One region of the Lactococcus garvieae subsp. garvieae genome, then DNA from elsewhere that is predicted to be linked to it. Evidence: riboswitches for the same ligand, from Rfam matches in the RefSeq annotation. Region 1 holds a riboswitch; each other region holds the start of a gene.

Region 1 (7,727 bases):
TTGTGATGTACCAATAATTGAAAAATCAGATGAATCAATATTTCCATTTAACCATTTGGCTGTCAGACCCACCCAGTTGTTGTCTGTATCATTCCATAACGTCATTCCTTTTTCACTCGTTTGTACGTCTGAAAATTGTGCATTAACGCTATCACCTCTAATACGGGCAGAACCTCCGACATTTGCAATCAAGTGATTTCCCCAACTTGTAGCAACATAATTTTTATCAAAGTCTGGCGCATAAGCTGTCCCAACTAAGCTTCCGTTCACATAAAAGCCTACGGCCTTAGAAGCCTCATAATATGCGATTTCAATCTTCGTCCACTGATTAAGTACGGCAGGTGGCCCATATGAGGTATAAACATGGGAACTTCCATTAATATTTTCGCTCATATAAACAGGTTTACCTGCGGCTGAGCCTGCATGGAAACTAGATTCCTTATCTACCTGAACACCAAAACTTATTGCATGCTCCCCTGTACCATTAAGCGTGAATTTCGCCTGATAGCCTGTCCCTGCTCCTGTTAATTTAACATTCCCAGATATAAAAGCTGTTTTAGGACCACTTAAAGGTAGGTTCAATGCTGGAGAGCTTCCATCTTTGGGTAAGGCATACCAAGAAATTCCTTCATACTTCCATCCCCGAGATACTAAAACTTTCTTTTCATAAGTATCCATTGTAGAATGATGGGCACCAATACCTGCAGCAGGATTATAGAGACGATAAACTGGTTTATCTCTATTCGTTGCAGAGTAAAAAGCAACTCCTTCTGCTCGCCAACCATGCTTACTCGTCAGAACTTTTACTTCATAGCTGTCTTTGGTATACAAATGTTCTCCAGATTTAGGATTATATACACGAAAAACAGTATCACCCGATACAGGTGCGGCCCATGCAATACCTTCATATTTCCAATCTTTTGATAATTTAGGAAGCCTATTCTTTTCATTTACATCTGCAGTATGCAAATGCTCCATATTACGGGTATTATAAAGTCGATAAATGGGCTGACTCTGGGGGCTATCTGCCATCACTCTATCTAACTTTGTAAATCCCAAAAAGGTAAACAAAGTTAAGACAAGCCATGTCCCTAAAAATATTTTGAAATACTTCCTCATTTTTCTCTTCTACTCCTTAAAATTTTTTAATTCCTATATAAAGCTTAACATAAAGAACTAGGCAAGTAAAATATTTTCAGAACAAAAAAAACACCCGAAGGTGCTTATTTATTTCTTAGTTTTCGTCAGAAGCTACGAATGGCAAGAGAGCCATAACACGTGCGCGTTTGATAGCTGTAACCACTTTACGTTGATTTTTAGCTGAAGTACCAGTTACGCGACGTGGCAAGATTTTACCACGTTCTGAGATAAAACGTTTCAAGAGTTCAGTGTCTTTGTAATCAACAACTTCGATTTTGTTAGCTGCGATAAAGTCAACTTTTTTACGGCGTTTGAAGCCACCACGTTTTTGAAAAGCCATAGTGTGTTTCTCCTTATATTATTGTATGATGTTGTTGATTAGAAAAAACAAAATGTTTTTCTAATCAACAAATAAGAGGCTCAGACAGACATTTAGAAGGACTGTCTTAATTGTTAGAATGGAAGATCATCATCTGAGATTTCCATTGGTGAGCCACCAAATGGATCTGCATCACGACCAAAATCAGGTGTTGCATTTCCTGCTGAGCTGTTAGAGCCAGCAAAAGGACGATTTTGTGATTGTTGTTGCTGTGGTGCAGAATATGAACCAGAGCCACCTTCACGTGCGGCACGACTCTCAAGCATTTGGAAGTTATCAGCCAATACTTCAGTCACGTAAACACGTTGACCTTCTTTGTTCTCATAATTTCGCACTTGAATACTACCTGTTACACCAATCAAGGCACCTTTTTTAGCCCAATTTGCCAAGTTTTCAGCAGATTGACGCCAGATGACACAGTTAATGAAATCAGCTTCACGTTCGCCTTGCGCGTTTTTAAAACGACGGTTAACAGCAATCGTAAATGTAGCAACCGCAGTATTTTGCGGTGTATATCGCAGTTCAGGGTCACGCACAACGCGTCCGACCAAAACAACATTATTAATCATGATGCTTCTCCTTTAAATTTGTCCAGCTAAACTAGAATTAAGCTTCTACTTTAGTGATCATGTGACGAAGAATGTCGCCGTTAATCTTAGCAAGACGGTCAAATTCGCTCAAAGCTTCTGAATCAGTAGCAGCTTCAAGAGTTACGATGTGGTAGATACCTTCGCGGAAGTCTTGAATTTCGTAAGCGAGTTTGCGTGTTTCCCAGTCTTTAGACTCAAGATTAGCAGCACCGTTGTCAGTCAAGATACTATCGAAACGTTCAACGAGGGCTTTCTTTGCTTCTTCTTCAATGTTTGGACGAATAATATAAAGAATTTCGTATTTTGTCATTGATTTTTCCTCCTTTTGGACTAATGACACAGGTTGGAGCCTGTGTAAGTTATGAGTTTTTACTCACAAGTATATATTCTATCAAATTTAGCTGCTTTTTGCAAGCTGGTTTATCTTATCTTATTTTATTCTATTATAAAATAAAAAAATAACCCTCTGTCCCTGCAGAAGATTTTTCATTGTTTTTATCACTAAGCCACTACATCCAGGACATTCGCTGGAATGTAACGATACTCACCTTCTTTCGATTGATAATAACCAAGCTTTTTCACAATAAAATGTAACTTACAACGGCTGTCAAAGCGCTGATATAAGTGGGAAATCTCCCCTTGCTGGCTACGGGTTACGCATACAATTTTTTCTCCCGCGTAAGTTGGAGATACATATTTTGGGGTAAACGTCATAGAAAACCACCTCCAGATATAGTTGAGATGAAACCGTAATCATCTCTCCTTATATTATAACTCTTTTTAGTCTCTAAAACAAATCCCTCGATTTTTTTAAATATACAGGCATTAAAAATTCTGTTATTTTAAATAAGGTTGTGTATAATTATTCATTCCTTGCAGGCTCGTCCTTGACATCCCCCTCAAATTAATCTAAAATGTTCATAAATACTTAATAAACGATAGAGGTCGCAACCAATAATAAGCTAAACAGAGCTAGAGCATGCTGAGAAGTTTAGCCCAGGAGCGGTTGCCGAAAGAGAAGTTATGCTCACAGACTTTTCTTGGTTTAGCGGGAAACACCTGTTAAACTGTCGTGGTCTTACTATGACCACGATGCGCTATTCGGATGAAAGATCTTTCTGACGTTTAGCAATCTCTAGGGATTGCTTTTTGTATTAATATTTATAAATTTAGGAGAGAAGTAATGGACAATACTTCAAATAATGAGGCCACGCCATCCACGCAAGTCAAACGTGGCCTTAAACATCGTCACTTAACAATGATTGCCTTAGGAGGAACTATTGGTACCGGCCTATTTGTTGCATCAGGCGCAACGATTTCTCAAGCTGGACCTTTAGGTGCATTAGTTGCCTATGTCGCTATTGGACTCATGGTTTTCTTCCTTATGACGTCTCTAGGAGAAATGGCTTCCTATCTTCCAGTATCTGGCTCTTTTGCTTCTTTCGCTGACCGCTATGTAGATAAAGCTTTTGGCTTTGCTATGGGTTGGAACTATTGGTTTAACTCCGCAATTACTGTGGCGGTTGAGGCGGCTACAGTTGGTGTCATTATGCAATTTTGGTTGCCCCATGTGCCTACATGGATATGGTCAACTATCGTGATTGCGCTTATCCTCTTGGTTAACCTTATTTCAGCTAAGGCCTATGGTGAAGCAGAATTTTGGATGGCGACAATTAAAGTCATCGCTGTTATCGCCTTTATCGTGATTGGTCTCGCAACAATTTTTGGGGTTATGACTTATAAGCCAGATGTGGCACGCAATCTTTCTGCCGGAGGAAATCATGGTTTTGTCGGTGGTATTGGAGGTATGATTGCTGTCTTCATGATTGCAGGTTTCTCTTTCCAAGGTACAGAAATCGTTGGTATTGCAGCCGGCGAGTCAGAAAACCCTGAGAAAAATGTACCTTCAGCGATTAAGCAAGTTTTTTGGCGGATTATTATTTTCTATTTCCTCTCAATATTCGTAATCGGTGCCTTGGTTTACTATAAAGATCCAAGTCTCCTCCGTGCAGCGACCCAAAGTGACATTACTGTTTCTCCATTTACCTTGGTATTTGAACGTGCTGGCTTAGCCGCTGCTGCATCTGTTATGAATGCTGTCATTTTAACCTCCGTTATTTCCTCTGCCAATTCTTGGTTATATGCTGCTTCCCGCATGCTTTTTGGCATGGCAAAAGAAGGGCATGCGCCGAAAGTCTTCGCTAAAACAAATACAAGCAACGGTGTGCCAATTTATGCAATTTTAGCGACTGTTGCCATCGGTCTTTTGGCCTTCTTAACAAGTATCTTCGGAACTGAGATTTATTTCTATTTGGTTGCCGCTTCTGGTTTGTCCGGCTTCTTGGCTTGGATTGGAATTGCTATCTGTCACTTCCGCTTCCGCCGTGCTTTTATTAAGCAAGGCCATAAACTTTCTGAGTTAGGCTACCATGCCAAATGGTTCCCTATTGGACCAATTATCGCTCTTATTCTTTCAATCATTATCGTTATCGGGCAAATTACTACTGTAACGATGAATGCGCAAAGCATCATCACGACCTATCTTGCTTTACCACTCTTCTTGATTTTATATTTCTCTTACAAAATCGTGAAGAAAACAAAACTCATTCCGCTTGAAGAAGTCGATTTAAGCCGCGAGATTGATTAAAACGAATATAAAAAACGCCACAAGGCGTTTTTTTAGTCATTAATTACTTTCACTTTTTCACCAAAAAATTCTTTGGCCTTACTGACAAGGGCTTCTTCTGCTTCTGGCTCAGATTCCGTGTCTTTTATCACATGCTGCTCTCCTTTTTTAAGGCTTAAGACATACTCTTGACGTACAGCCTGCCAATCTTGCTCTGCTAAAGCAATAATCTCGGGCGAAAATCCCAGTATTGATGACATTAAATTGCCAAAAGTTAACTGTAGGTTTTCATTTTCTGTAACGCGCTTGGCTAAATTACCATGAGGAAAAGTAACCACCACAAAATTACTTGAGGCTGCCACAGGTGCGGTATTATTGATTAAGGCACGATCTGAAGGTTTGGTAAAGCTAGAAACAATCTCAGGCCATGCACCATAAACTGCTTGGCGTGCTTCGTTGGTCGCTTCCTTTAGAGCTTTAAAAACCAAATCTTGATTTACAGTGTACTTTTCAGTCACTGTTTTTGTTTTCACTTGCTGCTTAATTTGAACTTCTTGACTGACAGTGGATACCACAGTTTGGCTTCCCGTTTCTGCCAATTTAGCTTTTAACTCTGCAACTTCTGCTTTTAAGGCTTGAAGCTCATGGTTCAAACTTTCCGGAAGTTCTTTAGGTTCAACAGATGAATAAGCTCCTGTATCCACAAGACGCATTGTCATCACATCAGCAGCAATTTTGCTCTGGGTCGTTTCTTTAATAATTTTTAGAGACTCAATCGCAATGTTGATCCATTGGTAAAGACGGGGACGTGGGATTTCATTGTCTCCCCTCAAAAGCAAATCACGGAAATAAGTTAAGAGATCTTCCGTAAAGCGCAACATATTTTTCCCTTCAAGAAAAATTTTCTCTAAGGTATCAAGTGCAGTTGGTCCATCTGAAGTTGCCAAAGCTGCAACATAAGAGACAAGCGCTTCATTGGCAATGGAACCTGTCACTAAGAGAGCATCCTTCTCTGCAAGCTTGCCATCAGAAAAGCTTAAGGCCTGATCCAATAAACTCAACGCATCACGCATTCCTCCCTCAGCAGATTTTGCAATAACATCCAGTGCCGCATCTTCAAACTCAATCTTCTCATCTGCTAAAACTTCTGCTAAATGCTGACGAATATCATGCGTTGTAATTGCTTTAAAAGCAAATCTTTGCACACGGCTAATAATTGTTGCCGGAATTTTTTGAAGCTCAGTTGTTGCTAAAACAAAGACAACATTATCTGTAGGTTCTTCTAAGGTTTTCAGCAAAGCGTTGAATGCCCCCGTTGACAACATATGAACTTCATCGATAATATAAACCTTATAATTTGCGCGACTCGCTGCATAAGTTGATTTATCGCGAATCTCACGGATTTCGTCCACCCCATTATTTGAAGCGGCATCAAGTTCAATCACATCTTCAAGGCTCCCTTGGGTAATGGCCTGACAAATATCACAAGTGTTACAAGGCTCTCCCTCTTTTTGATTCGGGCAGTTGATTGCTTTGGCAAAAATTTTTGCGGCGGAAGTTTTCCCTGTCCCACGCGGGCCACTAAAAAGATAGGCATGAGAAATCTGCCCATTAACGATAGCATTCTTTAAGGTTGTGGCCACCACTTCTTGGCCAACCATCTCATCAAATCTTTGACTACGGTATTTTCTATATAAAGCTTGGTAAGCCATTTTTCATTCCTTCTAATAAAGGTCTGGCTCTGCGCCAAGACCGAGCTCTTCATTGATTCGGAAAAGAACATCACGTGCCAGTATGGACTGATCAATATCGGCAGCATTATAATTTTTCATTGCCTTGTAAATAGCCCATACACGAGCGCGGATGACTGTTGCCCTATCGGCTTCAGCAGCAGAGAAAAATATCTTTCTTTGTTTCTCATCAAATATTTCCCATGCAATGGTCAAATCACAGGCAGGATCACCAATTATGGAAGCTGCTGTTTCAGCCACCCCAGAAAATTTATCGGCCCTCTTCCACACAGTGTCCAAGTTCAACTCGCCATGTAAAACAACCGCAGGCTTGGTCCATGGATTTTTAGAAGCTTTATCCCAATACAAGCGTAAACCTTCTACAGGTGCAATTCTTTTCATTTGGTCCAACAGTGTCAAAAATTCAGCTTCAATGACCGGCAACATTAAGGCTGGATTTTCCGCTCCTGTTGCTTCTAATTGGTGCAGCTGGTACACAAAATTACCCAAATCTTGAGCAAATGCTTTAGGTTGAGCCAAAGGATCAAAACCTACAGGACACACCTCACTGGTACCAAATTGATCTGCTATAAAGTTATTCACTGTTTCTTTCATCGTTTCCCTCGTTCAAAAAAATTTCCAATCCGTCATCTCTGACAAAATGTGGCAGAATTCTTCAAGATATTTTTGATCGACGTCATCATAAAAGGAAGTTTCTGAAGCATCCAAATCTAAAACACCTTTTAATTCGCCGTCTTTAATGAGCGGTACTACAATTTCTGACAGCGCTCGGCTGTCACATGAAATATAGTTTTTATGTTCTTTAACATTGTCCACAATTAATGTTTGACGTTTCTCTGCGGCTTCACCACATACTCCAGCGCCTAACTTTATTTCGACACAAGAAACCCCACCTTGAAAAGGACCTAAAATAAGTTGTTCGCCGTTGTACAAATAAAACCCTACAAAGACTTGATTAGGTAAGAAGTCATTGAGAAGAGCTGATGCATTGGAGAGATTTGATAATGTATAGTTTTGTGCTGAAAGTAAACCTTTCAGTTGTAGATTAAGGAGTTCATATCCTTCAATTTTTTCGCTTTTATTCATCTTATAATTATAAACTTAACCCGTAATAGAGTCAATACTTGCGGTTAAATTATCTTTTATTTTCTTTTTGAAATATCTTTGGCTTTCATTTTCTCTAGCTCTTTATTTATCTTGCTTTTTCTTGACTCTTTTCCTCCTTGATACAGCATGATTAA
Region 2 (7,727 bases), 590 kb from region 1:
GAAGTATGGGGTTACGAAGAAGGTACAGAAACAAACGTTGTGGACGTTTATATCCGTTATCTGCGTAACAAAATTGACGTGGAGGGCCGTGAAAGCTATATCCAAACGGTTCGTGGTATGGGATATGTCATGCGTGACCGCAAATAATATAGGGAAGATGTAAGAAGATTTCTAGTGGTTTTGCCACTAGATTTATTCCTTTTATGGCGATGAAAAGAAATAGAAAAAATGCGACATGGTAAAATTTTTTGATTCGAAGAAGAAAAAAACAGAAAGTCTTCCCGAGCGTAAGCGAAGCATCATGCTCCGTTGGGCATTTGCAAATACGATTTTTTGTTTTATTACCTTCACTATTTTTACAGTATTGGTTTATCAATTGACCATTACAACCTTCATCAATTCTGAAAAAGAGGATATGATGAAAGCTCTGGATAATGTTGAGCAAAGTTTGTCCCAATCGGAAAGCACACTGTCGGAAGAAAATCTGGCGAATTATTTGGCTTATGCCAAAGACTATACAGCCTCCAGTCAGGGTAAAGAAAATGAGCTAGAAACACTTGGAAGTATGATTGGCTCTAGGAAGTCCTTTTATGTTTTTGACGTCGGTGAAAATTTGATTTACTCGACCAATTCTCATGGCTTCCCTCTAAAAAAAGACGTGGGGGATGGCACTCATGCTGTACGTACATTTGGTGAATATTCTGGTTATTTGGTGGAACGACCGGTTTATTCTAATAAAACAGGTAAGCTGATTGGCTATGTACAGGCTTTCTATGATATGAGTTATTATTATAGCGTGCGAACAAAGTTACTGATTGCCCTGATTATCTTAGAGATTATTGCTCTCTTTATCGCTCAGTTTGTCGGTTATTTTATGGCGAGTCGTTACATCAAGCCTCTGGAACGGTTGCACGATGCGATTACTACACGTGCCAATAACTTGAAGGCGGATTTCAAACCTGTAGTGATTCAAACAGGTGATGAAATTGAAGAACTGGCGACTGTTTATAATGACATGATGATCAAGCTTAACGATTATGTTGATCAGCAGAAACGTTTTGTTTCTGATGTCAGTCACGAGTTACGTACGCCACTTGCGGTTTTGGATGGTCATTTGAATCTCTTGAACCGTTGGGGGAAAAACGATCCCGAAGTGCTTGAGGAGTCTTTACAGGCCAGTATAGAAGAAGTGAGTACGATGAGAACAATGTTGGAAGAGATGCTTGCATTGGCCCGTCTTGAAAACATCGATTTTCAAGATGAAGACCTTATCTGTGATCCGACAGAAGTTTCTAATTTCCTTAAGAAAAACTTCCTACTTATTCATGCTGATTTAAGCTTAACTGTGGAAAATAACTTGTCACCGGGAAGATTGGCTCATATCTACCCGAACCATTATGAACAAGGCTTAAAAATTTTGATTGATAATGCTATAAAATATTCGCCTAAAGATCGCCAAGAAGTGAAAATTCATCTAGAAGAAGATGATAAATACATTATCACTACGGTTGAGGATCATGGCTATGGCATTAGTCAGGAAGATTTAAAACATGTCTTTGAGCGTTTCTTCCGTGCTGATAAAGCGCGAAATCGGGATATAGGAGGCACTGGGCTTGGACTGTCTATTATCCAACGCATAGTGGAAAACTATGATGGGGAGGTCAGTGTGACTTCTGTTGTAGGTGAGGGATCGAAATTCACTTTAAAAATTCCTAAGATTAAATAGGTATAAAAAGCCTAGCAAGTATCTAAACGTACTTTCTAGGCTTTTAGTTTATGCCTCATTCTCTCGAGTTTTTTGATAATTTGAGAAAATTGTTGACATTCGTTTAAAAAAAGGTTAAGATTTAAAATACAATATACAAATAAAATGATAGAGGTCGCAATGAATAGGAAGTTTTACTGAGCTGGACAAGCGTTGAAGTAAAACGGAGGAGACATTGCCGAAATGAATTCACTCGTCCAAGTGAGTTTGTTGGGGCAGCAAGGGATACTTGCTGAACTGTCGCAGTTTTGCGGAGTGCTATTCGTTACTTACTGATAATATGAATCATGTACAACGTTTAGCAACCTCTCTGTGTAAAGGTTGCTTTTTATTTGGAAAAATGAAAGAGAGAGTATTATGAGAAGAAAAAACTTATTCTTACTTGTCGCGACGTTGTTTACGGTATTATTTATCGGTAGTTCAAAAGTTAGTGCAGACCAGTTCCGTGTCGGAATGGAGGCAGCATATGCCCCTTTTAACTGGACACAATATGATGATAGCAACGGTGCTGTCCCTATTGATGGTGTAGATGGCCAATGGGCAAATGGTTACGATGTACAAGTTGCAAAAAAACTGGCGGATAAGTTAAATAAAGAATTAGTAATCGTCAAATCAAGTTGGGATGGTTTGCTGCCCGCCCTGAAATCTGGGAAGATTGATGGCATTATTGCAGGAATGTCACCAACCGCCGAACGTAGAGAACAAATCGCCTTTTCGGAACCGTACTATACTTCTAACCTTGTAATGATGGTCAAAAGTGGCGGCCCCTTTGCTCAAGCATCGCGCTTAGCAGACTTCTCCGGTGCAAAAATTACCGCTCAGCTGGGAACTTTTCACTATAACATGATTGACCAGATTAAAAGTGTGAATAAGCAAACAGCGATGAAAGATTTTTCAAGCATGCGTGTGGCTTTACAAAGTGGTGCCATCGATGGTTATGTCGCTGAACGTCCAGAAGGGGTCACTGCAGAAAAAGCAAATCCAGACTTCAAAATGATTGAATTTGGCGAAGGAAAAGGTTTCGTCACAAATTCAGATGATACAACAGTCGCAGTAGGTTTACGTAAAAATGACCCTAACTTGCCTGAGATTAATAGCTTTTTGACAGGTTTTACACCTCAAGATCAAAAAGAACTGATGGACCAAATGATTGCCGCTCAACCAGAAGCCAAAACCCAAGGCGCTTGGTATGACCAAATTATCAGTATTGTAAGAGATAATGGCAAACAGTTTCTTAATGGTACAGGGATGACCTTATTCATCTCTTTGATTGGTACGATTATTGGTACGGTTTTAGGTCTTCTTATTGGTGTTTATCGTACTATTCCAGAAATCAGTAATAAATTTTTAGCCTTTTTACATAAAGTATTTGGCTGGCTTATTTCCGCTTATATTGAAATTTTCCGTGGTACACCAATGATTGTTCAGGCAATGGTGCTTTACTATGGAACGGCTCTAGCTTTTGGCTTGAGTTTGGATCGGACCTTAGCTGCGCTAATTATTGTGTCCATCAATACGGGGGCTTATATGTCTGAGATTGTACGTGGTGGTATTTTCTCTGTAGATCAAGGACAATTTGAAGCTGCACAAGCTATCGGAATGACGCATGGGCAAACTATGCGCAAAGTTGTTCTGCCACAAGTCTTACGAAATATTCTTCCAGCAACAGGAAATGAATTCGTCATTAACATCAAAGATACATCAGTCTTGTCTGTGATCTCAGTTACGGAGCTCTTTTTCCAAGGGACAACAGTGGCCCAACAAAACTTTATGTATTTCCAAACCTTTGCTGTAATCTGTGCAATTTACTTTGTCTTAACATTTACAGTGACACGTATTCTACGCTTTGTAGAAAGAAAAATGGATGGACCAGATGCTTACGTCCCAATCCAAAATCAAATGCAAGTACAAGAACCGGGGGACGCTTAAATGACAGCAATCTTAGAAATCAATCATTTAAAAAAATCATTTGGCAGCAATGATGTGCTGAAAGACATTCACTTGACGGTTAATCAAGGCGAAGTTATTTCGATTATTGGTTCATCTGGAAGTGGGAAATCAACACTCCTTCGTTCGATTAATTTATTGGAGAAGCCTTCTGGTGGAGAAATAATTTATAAAGGTGAAAATGCTTTAGCAAAAGGCTTCGATATTCCTAAATACCGCACCCATCTTGGCATGGTTTTTCAAAGCTTCAATTTATTTAACAATATGAATGTTATCGAAAATGTTATGGCTGGGCAAGTTACAGTATTGAAAAAAAGCCAAGAAGAAGCTCGGACTATTGCGCTCGAGAATCTGGAAAAAGTGGGGATGGCAAGCTTTGCTCATGCCAAACCTGCACAACTCTCAGGAGGACAAAAACAACGCGTGGCGATTGCTCGTGCGATTTCCATGAATCCAGACGTGATTTTATTTGACGAACCGACTTCAGCGCTTGATCCCGAAATGGTAGGCGAGGTCTTACAAACGATGAAGGGATTGGCTGAAACAGGCTTAACAATGGTTATCGTCACCCATGAAATGGAATTCGCGCGTGATGTAAGTGACCGTGTGATTTTCATGGATAAAGGGGTTATTGCTGAAGAAGGAAGACCAGAGGAAATCTTTGGGGCTCCGAAAGAAGAACGGACGCGCGCTTTCCTTTCGCGCTTCTTGAAAGCTTAAATAAAAAGAGCATCAGCTTGCTCTTTTTTCTTTGCAAAAGTCATCTTATTTTCACAGTAAAACTTTCGAATACAAACTCTATATTGAAAAAATAGGTAAATAGCGGTAAAATAGAGGGAAGTAGAAAGAATAGGAACAATGAAAAAAATCAAAACTTTTGAAGAAAAAAAAGTACTCATCCTCGGATTAGCAAAATCAGGAGAAGCTGCAGCCCGCTTGCTTCATACTCTAGGTGCACATGTAACTGTAAATGACGGAAAGGCTTTTGAAGAAAACCCTGCCGCGCAAGCCCTCTTGGAAGAAGGCATTGAAGTTATCTGTGGTAGCCATCCCCTTGAACTTTTAGACGAAGATTTTGATTTTATGGTAAAAAATCCAGGTATTCGTTATGATAACCCAATGGTAAAGAAAGCATTGGATAAAAAGATTCCAGTTGTTACGGAAGTTGAACTTGCTTACCTTGTTTCGGAAGCCCCAATTATTGGAATTACTGGAACCAATGGTAAAACAACAACAACAACGCTTATAGCCGATATTTTAAATGCAGATGGTCAGTCTGCAAAACTAGCAGGAAATATTGGTTTTCCTGCTTCTGAAGTAGCTGCCCATGCGAGTGCTCAAGATACTTTGGTGATGGAATTGTCAAGTTTTCAATTGATGGGTATTGTGGACTTCAAGCCCCAAATCGCTCTCATTACCAATATCTTCTCATCACATTTGGATTATCATGGCTCTCAGGAAGCTTATGAAGCTGCAAAATGGCGTATTCAAGAAAACTTAACTTCGGAGCAATACCTTATTCTCAACTTTAATCAGGAAAAATGCCGTGCTCTAGCAGCGCACACAGCAGCGCAAGTTGTGCCATTTGCCACTGAAAAGAAAGTTGATGGCGCTTATGCGCAAGAAGGAAAGCTTTATTTCCGTGATGAATTCATCATGGATGCAGCTGACCTAGCTTTGCCTGGAGAACATAATTTAGAGAATGCTCTAGCAGCAATAGCTGTTGCCAAGCTTTCAGGTGCTAAGAATCAGGCAATCATTGAAGTTTTGACAAGCTTTTCGGGTGTGAAACATCGTTTGCAGTATCTTGGAGAACTTGCAGGACGTAAGGTCTACAATGATAGCAAAGCCACCAATATATTGGCAACAGAAAAAGCCTTGTCAGGTTTTGAAAACAGTCGCTTATGGCTCTTAGCGGGCGGACTAGATCGTGGAAATGGCTTTGAAGAACTTGCGGATTCTGTGAGAGGTATTAAAGGTATGGCTCTCTTTGGGGAGACTGCACCAAAACTACAAGAGCTTGCTGATCACATGCAGATTCCAACAGTCCATAGTGAAAATGTCGCAACTGCCCTTAAAGAAATTTTTGATAAGACAGAAGAGGGGGACACTATTTTACTTAGTCCTGCTTGTGCCAGCTGGGATCAGTACAAGACCTTTGAAGAACGTGGAGATATGTTTATTAAAGCTTTCGAAGAATTGAAAGGTGAATGGAAATAGTATGAGAATTATTGTAACTGGAGGCGGAACGGGAGGACATATCTATCCTGCGCTGGCCTTTATAAATCATCTGAAGACTATTGAGCCGGATTCGGATATCCTCTATGTAGGTACAGAACGCGGCTTGGAGAGTAAGATTGTGCCTGCAGCAGGTGTGCCTTTTAAAACCGTAGATGTACAAGGTTTTCGTCGTAGCCTTTCTTTAAACAACTTTAAAACAATCTATAAGTTCCTGAAATCTACATCAGATGCGAAAAAAATTGTTAAGAATTTTAAACCTGATGTGGTCATTGGAACAGGGGGGTATGTAGCTGGGCCTGTACTTTACGCAGCAGCCAAGCTTAATGTGCCGACTATCGTTCATGAACAAAACTCAATTCCAGGGATTACAAATAAGTTCTTGAGTAAATATGTGGACAAAGTTGCGGTTGCTTTTGAAGCAGCCAAGCCTTTCTTCCCAGAAGCCAAAACAGTTTTTGCTGGTAACCCGCGCGCTCAGGAAGTTGCAACTTTAAAAGCTACCGATATTCTGGAAACAGAATATCAACTTCAAAAAGGGAAGAAAACAGTAGTTATTTTTGGTGGATCACGTGGAGCCCAAACAATTAACGAGGCGGTAAAAGCTGCTCTGCCAAAGTTTGCAGAAGCTGATTACCAAATCGTCTATGCTTCAGGACAAATCTACTTTGATGAAGACCATGAAGAGTTTGCAAAATATGCGGATACTGCAAATATAGCAATTCGTCCTTATATTTCCAATATGCTCGAAGTTCTTGCATCATCAGATTTAATATTGTGTCGTGCGGGTGCGACAACGATTGCTGAAATTACTGCACTTGGTTTGCCAACGATTTTTGTACCTAGTCCAAATGTCACAGCAGACCATCAAACAAAGAATGCCCAAGCTCTTGTAGACATCGGTGCCGCTAAGATGATTAAAGATATCGAACTTACAGCAGATACAATGCTTGCCAGTATTTCTGAAATCTTTTCTGATGAAGAGCTTTACCAAGCCATGTCTGTAGCCAGCAAAAAAGCAGGTGTACCTGATGCTAGCGATCGACTTTATCAACTTGTGAAAGAAATTAAAAAATAATGAGTGAAGAAAACCTTACGCCTTGGCAAAAGAAAAATCTTGAATATCAGCGCCGCAAAGCAGCTGAAAATCAAGAGAAGTCTGAAGAACCCAAAAAACGGAAGTTTTTAAAGAAAAAAGAAGAGACCGAAGCAGATTCTCCTGAAGTTCAGGAAGAAATTGAGCAACAGGAATCTTTTGTAGAAGCAGAAGCATTTGAGGAAGCATACTCAGATGATTTTGTTGAGGATTTTGAAGAGCAAGAACCGGAACCTTCTTTTTTTGAAGGAAGTTTCGAAGTGTTTAAAAAGATGTGGCCCGTCTTACTCTTGGCAATCTTATTGTTTTTAACTTCGATTTATGCGGTGTCCCCGATAAGTAAAATTGGGACATTTACAGTTTCAGGCAATAAAAACGAGTCTTTTGAATCTATCGTACAGGCTTCACGTTTGAAGCCAACAGATAGGATTTACGGTGTGCTCAGAAATAGACGAGCTATTGAAAATAGCATTGTTCAGGAATTTCCTCGTGTCAAATCCGTCAACTTACAGGTCAGCTTTCCTAATAATATCGAAGCTAAGGTCACAGAGTTCGAAAAAGTTGCTTATGTGGAACAAAAAGGCAAGAATTATCAAGTGTTAGAAAATGGTCATATCCTCAAGGACCAAGAAATAGCTAAGGATAAAGTTTCGAACTTTCCCTTACTAAAAAACTTTTCCG
Region 3 (7,727 bases), 420 kb from region 1:
TTGTGCGTCTGGTGGATGTGCTACTACGCAACCACCAACTCTATACGCCACCAAGGAGGTTTATGGAAGATAATTAGTTTTATCTGCACAATTCCTTGTCTAGCCTAGTAAAATTTGCCAAATTTTACTAGATTCTTTCGTGCTGTCTTTTTTCAAGATTTTTACTCAGAATCTAGCAACTTATCATTTGACTTAATACCACTAGACTTATTTCTTATTTCTTTTTTCATGATTAAATCTGTTTGCGCCAAAGTCCCTAAATGAAAGTGACGTGAACCACACTCTACATATCCTTGACTTTTATAAAATCCATAGGCAGTAGGATTATGCTCCCAGACACTGAGCCAGAGATATTCCTTGTGGGTGCGCTGTACCTCTTCAGAAGCAAAATCTAATAAATGTTTTCCTAAGCCTAAGTGCTGGTGACCCTTTCTAACATAGAGTCTTTCCACTTCAAGAGCCTCACCTAAAAACGGGTGTTCCAGAAGACTTGCATTTTTCAACTTGATATAACCTGCAAGCAGTGCCTCTTGAAAAATAAAGTAGAAATTAGTGTTAGAGTCCATGATTTCTTTAGTCAATTGTTGAGGATTAAAAGCTTTTTCTAAATAAAGCTCTAAATCTTCTGGTGGATTTTGTTGTCCAAAAGTTTCGGAAAAGGTTTCGATACTTAAGTCTTGTAAGACATTTATATCCTGTATAGTGACAGGGGAAATTCTAATGTTCACACGAGAGTTCTCCTTTTAGTAGATTCGTTTCTTTCCTTTTTTAACATCAATCCAGTTATCCACGATGTTTTGACTGATTCTTTCGAGCAAACTCTCTATTTGAGTAATCTCAAGCGCATTAAGACCGGATAAAGCAACTTGAGTAGAATAGTGAAGTTCTCTGTTTAATATAGGGTAAACTTCTTTACCGTGAGAAGTAACGTAGAGTAGTTTATTTTTTTTATTTCCGATATCTTCAACTTTTTCTATAAGATTTTTTTCTACCAATTGATTGATAGCACGGCTTGCTGTACTCTTATCCACACATAAAAGTTCAGAAATTTGTTGCTGATTAATGCCAGGATTTTCAAAAATACGACTGAGGTAGAGGTACTGTCCTTTTGCAAGTTTAAGCTCCTTGAATTCAATATTACTGATAGAATCTAAGGCACGCGCTATTGTACCAATATCTCTTAAAATATTATTTTGAATAATAGCTCTCCTTTCAAAATAGTGATGATGTACTGATTATAAAACAAAATAGTTGCGTTTGCAACTATTTTGTAGAAGTTGATTACTTCAGTAAAGAACTGTTTTTCATTGTTCATTAAGAAACAGCGAAAAGATATTTTCCTTTGGAAAGTGTTGAAACAAGTTTGTAGAGTAAAATTCCAAGGAAGTAGTTGACGAATGCTGTAGAAAAAATCGTAATGAAAAGAACAGGAAGGCCCATTTTAAAGACAATCATCAGCTCCGAAATGTGCAGTAAAGTTCCCAAAAGATATACAGCAAAAACATACACACAACCACTTATCAATGTGGCGAGGAAATAGGTTACACCTATTTTAGCTAAAAAGAATTTGGGAGAGATTCTTAGGACTAATTTATAGAAGAGTAGACATGCCAAGGCAGACAAGGTACGGTCAAAAGCAGCAGGAAGCTGAAAGATTGGATTACCGCCAAGAATCATGGAAGTAAGAATAACGAGACCACTTGCTAAGAAAACTTGCTTAAGTGTGGGTTTAATCATTATACAGAGGAATAAAAAGGCCAAGGAGAAGTCCGGGCGAATAATTCCAGCGATACTAGGAGTGATAATATTCAAGATTTGACCAAGGATAATGAAGATAGGAGTTAGTGCAATAGCATTAGTTGAAGAACACAACAAACGTACAGATTATAAAGTGTACATACACGTAGATGCTGCTTCAGGTGGACTTTATGCACCATTTGTTGAACCACATCTTAAGTGGGATTTTCGATTAAAAAATGTCATTTCCATCAATACATCAGGTCATAAGTACGGTCTCGTTTATCCTGGAGTAGGTTGGGTATTATGGCGTGATAAGAAATATCTACCAGAGGAGTTAATTTTTAAAGTAAGCTATCTTGGAGGAGAATTACCAACCATGGCTATTAACTTTTCTCATAGCGCGGCTCAGCTGATAGGACAATATTATAATTTTGTACGCTATGGTTTTGATGGATACAAAGCTATACATGAAAGAACGCATAAAGTAGCGATGTATTTAGCAAAATCAATTGAAAAAACAGGTTTATTTGAAATTGTAAATGATGGTTCACAACTTCCAATTGTATGCTATAAATTAAGAGAAGACAGAAATTGTGACTGGGATTTATACGACTTAGCCGATCGTTTATTAATGAAAGGATGGCAAGTGCCAGCCTATCCTTTACCAAAAAACTTAGAGGATAATATTATACAACGGATAGTAATTCGAGCGGATTTTGGAATGAATATGGCATACAATTACGTGCAAGATATGCAAGAAGCTATTGAATTTTTGAATAAGGCACATCTTAAATACCATAATAATCCTAAAAATAAAGTATATGGATTTACACATTAAAACAATCTCTTTTTTACAAGCCAAACCTATTTTCGTTGATTAATAACAAGAGTGAATATATAACAAAAAAGACGAGATTTTTCTCGTCTTTTTTGAGAAGGTTTACATTAAAGTAAAGATAAACTCTGAGTATAGCACAACCATAATAGTAAGTTATTCCGAAAGATATTCTTTCAATCTCTCCATAGCAATCTTAATCACTTCCATTGAAGCTGCATAGGACAAACGGACATAACCTTCACCATATTGACCAAAGGCTGAGCCTGGAATAAATGCTACATGTTTTTTCTTTGCAAAATCATATAAAAATTCAAAAGAATTGCTGTTATATTCTGCTGGAATTTTGGCAAAAATATAGAAAGCTCCGTCTGGCTTGATAATTTCAAAGCCAAGTTCAGTCATTTTCTCAATAATGTAATCCCGGCGTTTGAGGTATTTGGCTTTCATTAGCTCAGCATCATTTTTCCCTTTACTCAGAGCTTCAACTGCTGCCCATTGCGATTGTGTGGAGGCAGAAGTAACCAGATATTGGTGTGTTTTTACAAGCTGATCAATCAAGTATTTATCTGCAAAAATCAGCCCCATTCGCCAACCCGTCATCGCATGTGATTTTGAAAGGCCATTAAGTACAAAAGTTTGATCACGTAAAAAGGTCGAAATAGAAGTATGTACATGTTGGCTATAGTTAATTTCAGAATAAACTTCGTCAGAAAGGACAAAAATTTCATGTTTTTTGATGATTTCAGCAAGTGTTTTAAGCTGGGCATGAGTGTAAGTTATGCCCGTTGGATTTGAAGGATAATTAAGGATGATAGCCTTGATATTCTCGGTTTCGTTCAATACTTGCTCAAGTTTTTCAGGAATTAAGACAAATTTATCAGTTGTGGTATCAATCTCGACCAATTGACCGCCAGCTAAGCTTACTACAGGCACATAACCTGGGTAAGCAGGTGCTGGAATTAGAACTTTATCGCCAGGTTCAATAATTGAAAGGAGACAAGTAGCAATCGCCTCTGTGACACCAACTGTGGTCAAAATTTCTGTTTCAGCATCGTAATGTAAATTGTATTTTTCAGCTACAAATTGACTGGCTGCATGGCGGAGTTCAATCAGGCCACGCATGCCAGTATAATGACTTTCATCGGCACCAATAGCATCAATTGCAGCTTTTTTGATATGTTCAGGTGTCGGAAAATCTGGTTCACCAAGTGTTAATTTCAAAACATTCGGTATTTTGGAGATTTCCTGATCAAATTCACGAATTTTAGAAATTTCAATTTTTCCAAGATTAGTGTTAAATTTATTTGATAAATCCATATATAGCACCTCCGCAGGTCAATAGTTAAAGTTGGCTTCAAGCAAAAACTCCGTATATTCGTCGTTTTAAATTTGTATTATAGCATTTTATTTTAAAAATTCACAAAACAATGTTGCAAAATATTTTGGAGATTCGGAAGTTCAGATAAAAAATACATCTTGTAAACCTTGATTTAAAGCAGTTTTAAAGAAAAAAATAAGTCAATACTAAAAATTTGAAAAGTTTTCAATTGACAAACAATACTGAAAATATTATAATTGTGAAAAATAAATTAGAGGTAGCAATGCAAATGAGTACTACACGAGAGGAGGCATCCGACGACCGTGTACGAAAGGTAATCATTGCCGAACGTTAGCAACAGAGGCATCTGGCTAGCGTGGGGGTATAGGAAACACCTATACCACTCGGACTTGAATAAGTCTGGCGCTAAGTGATCGAACCGAATAATATAGAATTCTTTTTTTACTCTATTTTCATGACGACATAAAAGGCGCTTGTACTTACAAGTGCCTTTTGTTTTTATACGATGTGAGTTTGCAGGTTGAAGCGCGACAACGATAGAATAATGTCTTAGCGAGTCAACGAATAAGAAAAACTCTGCTTCTTACATCGAAACTCATTATATCAGTGGTCAAAGGGCACTGGAGACAGAGTTAAAGATTGAGATGGAAAAACATCATTTGCTAGACTAAAAGTAAAATCTTCCTTCTTTCAGTTATAATTTTTAACAAGCCTCCAGAGCATTGAAACCACCGAAATCTTCAGATAAAGATTTGCATAGCAAGTCCACAGGAGTATGAAATGAAAGTACCATTTATTACTAAAAATCAATTAGATAAAATTACTGCAGAATTTCCGACACCATTTCATTTGTATGACGAGCACGGAATTCGTGAAAAAGTAAGAGCGCTAAACACAGCATTTTCTTGGAATAAAGGTTTCAAAGAATTCTTTGCGGTAAAAGCTACACCAACGCCTGCAATTTTGAAAATTTTGCAAGAAGAAGGCTGTGGATCTGATTGCGCGAGCTATGTTGAACTTATACTGGCAAATAAATGTGGTTTTGATAATTCTGAAATTATGTTTTCATCAAATGACACTCCAGCTGAAGAATTTTTATTAGCCAAAAAGCTAGGGGCTACGATTAATATTGATGCATACAACCATATTGAATTTTTATCCACATTGGCAGGATTTGAATTTCCCGAAACAATGAGCTTACGCTATAACCCTGGTGGAGTTTTTACAATGGGTACCAAAATTATGGATAATCCTGAAGAATCAAAATTTGGAATGACAAAAGCCCAACTGATTCAGGGAATTAAAGATTTGCAAAAGTTGGGTGTGAAGAAATTTGGAATGCATAGCTTTTTGGCTTCAAATACTGTGACAAATGAGTATTATCCAAAATTAGCACAGCAATTATTTGAATTAGCACTTGAAATTCGTGAAAAAACAGGCGTTTCTCTTGATTTTATAAATCTTTCTGGTGGTATCGGCGTTAATTATCGTCCAGATGAAGCTCCTAACGATATTGCTGTCATCGGCGAAGGAGTACATCGTGTTTATGATGAAGTTCTAACTGCCAATGGCCTAGGGGAAGTCAAAATTTATACGGAACTTGGACGCTTTATGTTGGCGCCTCATGGCTTACTGGTCACACGTGTCTTGCATAGAAAGCAAACCTATCGGACGTATATTGGTGTGGATGCGAGCGCAGTTAATCTGATGAGACCAGCATTTTATGATGCTTATCATCATATTACTGTTATAGGAAAGAAGGAAGATAAAGTGAAAGAAATTGTTGACGTGACTGGTTCATTATGTGAAAACAATGATAAATTTGCCAGGCAGCGCGAACTTCCTGTGATTGATGAGGGAGACCTATTAGTCATTCATGACACAGGTGCGCATGGTTTTTCGATGGGATATCAGTATAATGCAAAATTACGAAGTGCCGAATTATTGCTTCAGCAAGATGGGAGCACGCGTATGATTCGACGGGCAGAGCGACCTGAAGACTATTTTGCAACATTGGATGGCTTTGAGTTTGAAATCTTACCGGAAATTAGCTGGTGAACGCTTGTAACAGCTTTTACTTCTAACCACTGATAAAATCATAAATAATATTTGGATACAAATTAAAGGAGTGGAGTAAAAACAAGGCGAAGAGGAGATGATTTTCAAGAGAAAGAAAATTATACGATAAGTAGTTTACTTTTCTTCTATCGCAACACTCATCAAAGGTTTCTGAAATAAATCTACAGGAGAAAATAATGCTTAAAGGTTCAATTGTGGCGCTCATCACGCCCTTTAATGATGATAATTCTATAAATTTTGAGAAATTAGCTGAGCTGATTGAATTTCAGATTAGCTATGGAAGTGCGGCTATTTCTATTTTAGGCACAACAGGAGAAGCACCGACGATTAGCTTTGAGGAGAAAAAAGCAATCGTTGAGTTTGTAGTTAAACAGGTTGCTGGACGTGTTCATATCAATGTTGGAGCAGGAAGTAATAACACAGCACAAGCAGTGGAATTTGCTCAAGCATTTGAAAAGTTAGGTGCGGATAGTTTGCTTGTGATTACCCCTTATTATAATAAAACCAATGAAACAGGAATGTTAAAGCATTTCACTAAGATTGCGGAGTCTGTCAATATTCCGATTATCATGTACAATGCACCAGGTAGAACAGGAGTGAATCTTTCTGTTGAAGCCGTAGAAGTATTGGCGAAACACCCGAATATTACAGGCTTAAAAGAAGCATCAGGCGATATTGCCTATGTGGAAAAAATTAGTCGCTATCTTTCTAATAATTTTGCATTATATAGTGGTAATGACGATATGATAGTTCCATGCCTGAGTTTAGGTGCTTCGGGTGTAATCAGTGTTTGGGCTAACTTCATGCCAGATGTAGTTAAGGAGTTAATCGAAACTTTTGCGACCAACCCAGCTCATTCTTTGAGTCTGCAACAAAAATATTTGAACTTGATTGACAGCTTATTTATAGAAGCAAATCCAATTCCTGTCAAATTTGTGATGAATCAACTCGGTTATAATGTCGGTTCTGTTCGGTTGCCACTTGACGAGCCATCCGAAACGGCAAAAATTCAACTTCTTAAAGAATTGGAGATTTTATAATGAAAGTTTTACAAATTGGAACAGGTACAATGGGCGGGCTGCTTGCGGCAGAGCTAGAAAAAGAGCATGAATTAACAGTCGTATCCTTAACAAAGGATATTCCAGAAGAAAAATTCGATGTGGTCATTGATTTTTCACACCCTGAGAATCTCAATAATCTTGCTAAATATTTAGAAAAGCATCCAACAGCCGTAGTTATTGCCACAACAGGCTTTGACCACATACAAAAGGTAACAATTGATCACCTTTCTGAAAAAATGCCTGTATTATTTAGTGGCAATTTTAGTATTGGAGTTATCTTGATGAATCGTTTAGTCAAAGAAATGACCTATATTTTATCGGACAGTTTTGATATTGAAATCATTGAAAAACATCATAATAAAAAAATAGATGCACCATCTGGTACGGCAAAGATGTTGCTTGACAGTATCAATGAAACATTAGACTATAAAGTTGTTCATGGACGTTCAGGTATAAAGCCACGTGAGAAGAAAGAGATTGGAGTACATGCTGTTCGAGGGGGGACAATCGTTGGTGAACATGAAGTAATATTTGCAGGAAGGGACGAACTTCTAACGATTAATCATGAAGCTCTTTCGAAAATGATTTTTGTAAAAGGGGCGATCACAGGGATGAATTGGCTTATTCATCAAGAAAGTGGGATGTATTCAATGGAGGAAGTTCTTTTTGG

The links. Region 1 has a riboswitch for lysine ahead of PYW30_RS09755 (amino acid permease). Riboswitches for the same ligand answer to the same signal wherever they lie in the genome.
Region 2: linked by a shared signal. The riboswitch ahead of PYW30_RS02420 (ABC transporter permease subunit) and the one ahead of PYW30_RS09755 (amino acid permease) in region 1 are both predicted to bind lysine.
Region 3: linked by a shared signal. The riboswitch ahead of PYW30_RS07600 (diaminopimelate decarboxylase) and the one ahead of PYW30_RS09755 (amino acid permease) in region 1 are both predicted to bind lysine.

The regions. Positions count from the first base shown of each region.
Region 1 covers NZ_CP118950.1:1,939,801-1,947,527, forward strand. Annotated here, with positions in the region: gene PYW30_RS09730 (hypothetical protein) at 1-1,119, opposite strand, end outside; gene rpsR (30S ribosomal protein S18) at 1,235-1,480, opposite strand; gene ssb (single-stranded DNA-binding protein) at 1,594-2,088, opposite strand; gene rpsF (30S ribosomal protein S6) at 2,126-2,419, opposite strand; gene PYW30_RS09750 (hypothetical protein) at 2,611-2,823, opposite strand; lysine riboswitch at 3,041-3,217, shown strand; gene PYW30_RS09755 (amino acid permease) at 3,293-4,756, shown strand; gene dnaX (DNA polymerase III subunit gamma/tau) at 4,789-6,447, opposite strand; gene PYW30_RS09765 (protein kinase family protein) at 6,460-7,080, opposite strand; gene PYW30_RS09770 (GAF domain-containing protein) at 7,093-7,572, opposite strand; gene PYW30_RS09775 (hypothetical protein) at 7,629-7,727, opposite strand, start outside.
Region 2 covers NZ_CP118950.1:481,079-488,805, forward strand. Annotated here, with positions in the region: gene PYW30_RS02410 (response regulator transcription factor) at 1-147, shown strand, start outside; gene PYW30_RS02415 (HAMP domain-containing histidine kinase) at 236-1,726, shown strand; lysine riboswitch at 1,867-2,034, shown strand; gene PYW30_RS02420 (ABC transporter permease subunit) at 2,123-3,694, shown strand; gene PYW30_RS02425 (amino acid ABC transporter ATP-binding protein) at 3,695-4,432, shown strand; gene murD (UDP-N-acetylmuramoyl-L-alanine--D-glutamate ligase) at 4,571-5,932, shown strand; gene murG (undecaprenyldiphospho-muramoylpentapeptide beta-N-acetylglucosaminyltransferase) at 5,934-7,028, shown strand; gene PYW30_RS02440 (cell division protein FtsQ/DivIB) at 7,028-7,727, shown strand, end outside.
Region 3 covers NZ_CP118950.1:1,519,466-1,527,192, reverse strand. Annotated here, with positions in the region: gene PYW30_RS07630 (IS110 family RNA-guided transposase) at 1-77, shown strand, start outside; gene PYW30_RS07625 (GNAT family N-acetyltransferase) at 162-728, opposite strand; gene PYW30_RS07620 (MarR family winged helix-turn-helix transcriptional regulator) at 744-1,199, opposite strand; gene PYW30_RS07615 (tryptophan transporter) at 1,315-1,875, opposite strand; partial or broken gene PYW30_RS07610 (pyridoxal-dependent decarboxylase) at 1,856-2,578, shown strand; gene PYW30_RS07605 (pyridoxal phosphate-dependent aminotransferase) at 2,732-3,895, opposite strand; lysine riboswitch at 4,161-4,333, shown strand; gene PYW30_RS07600 (diaminopimelate decarboxylase) at 4,698-5,975, shown strand; gene dapA (4-hydroxy-tetrahydrodipicolinate synthase) at 6,173-7,036, shown strand; gene dapB (4-hydroxy-tetrahydrodipicolinate reductase) at 7,036-7,727, shown strand, end outside.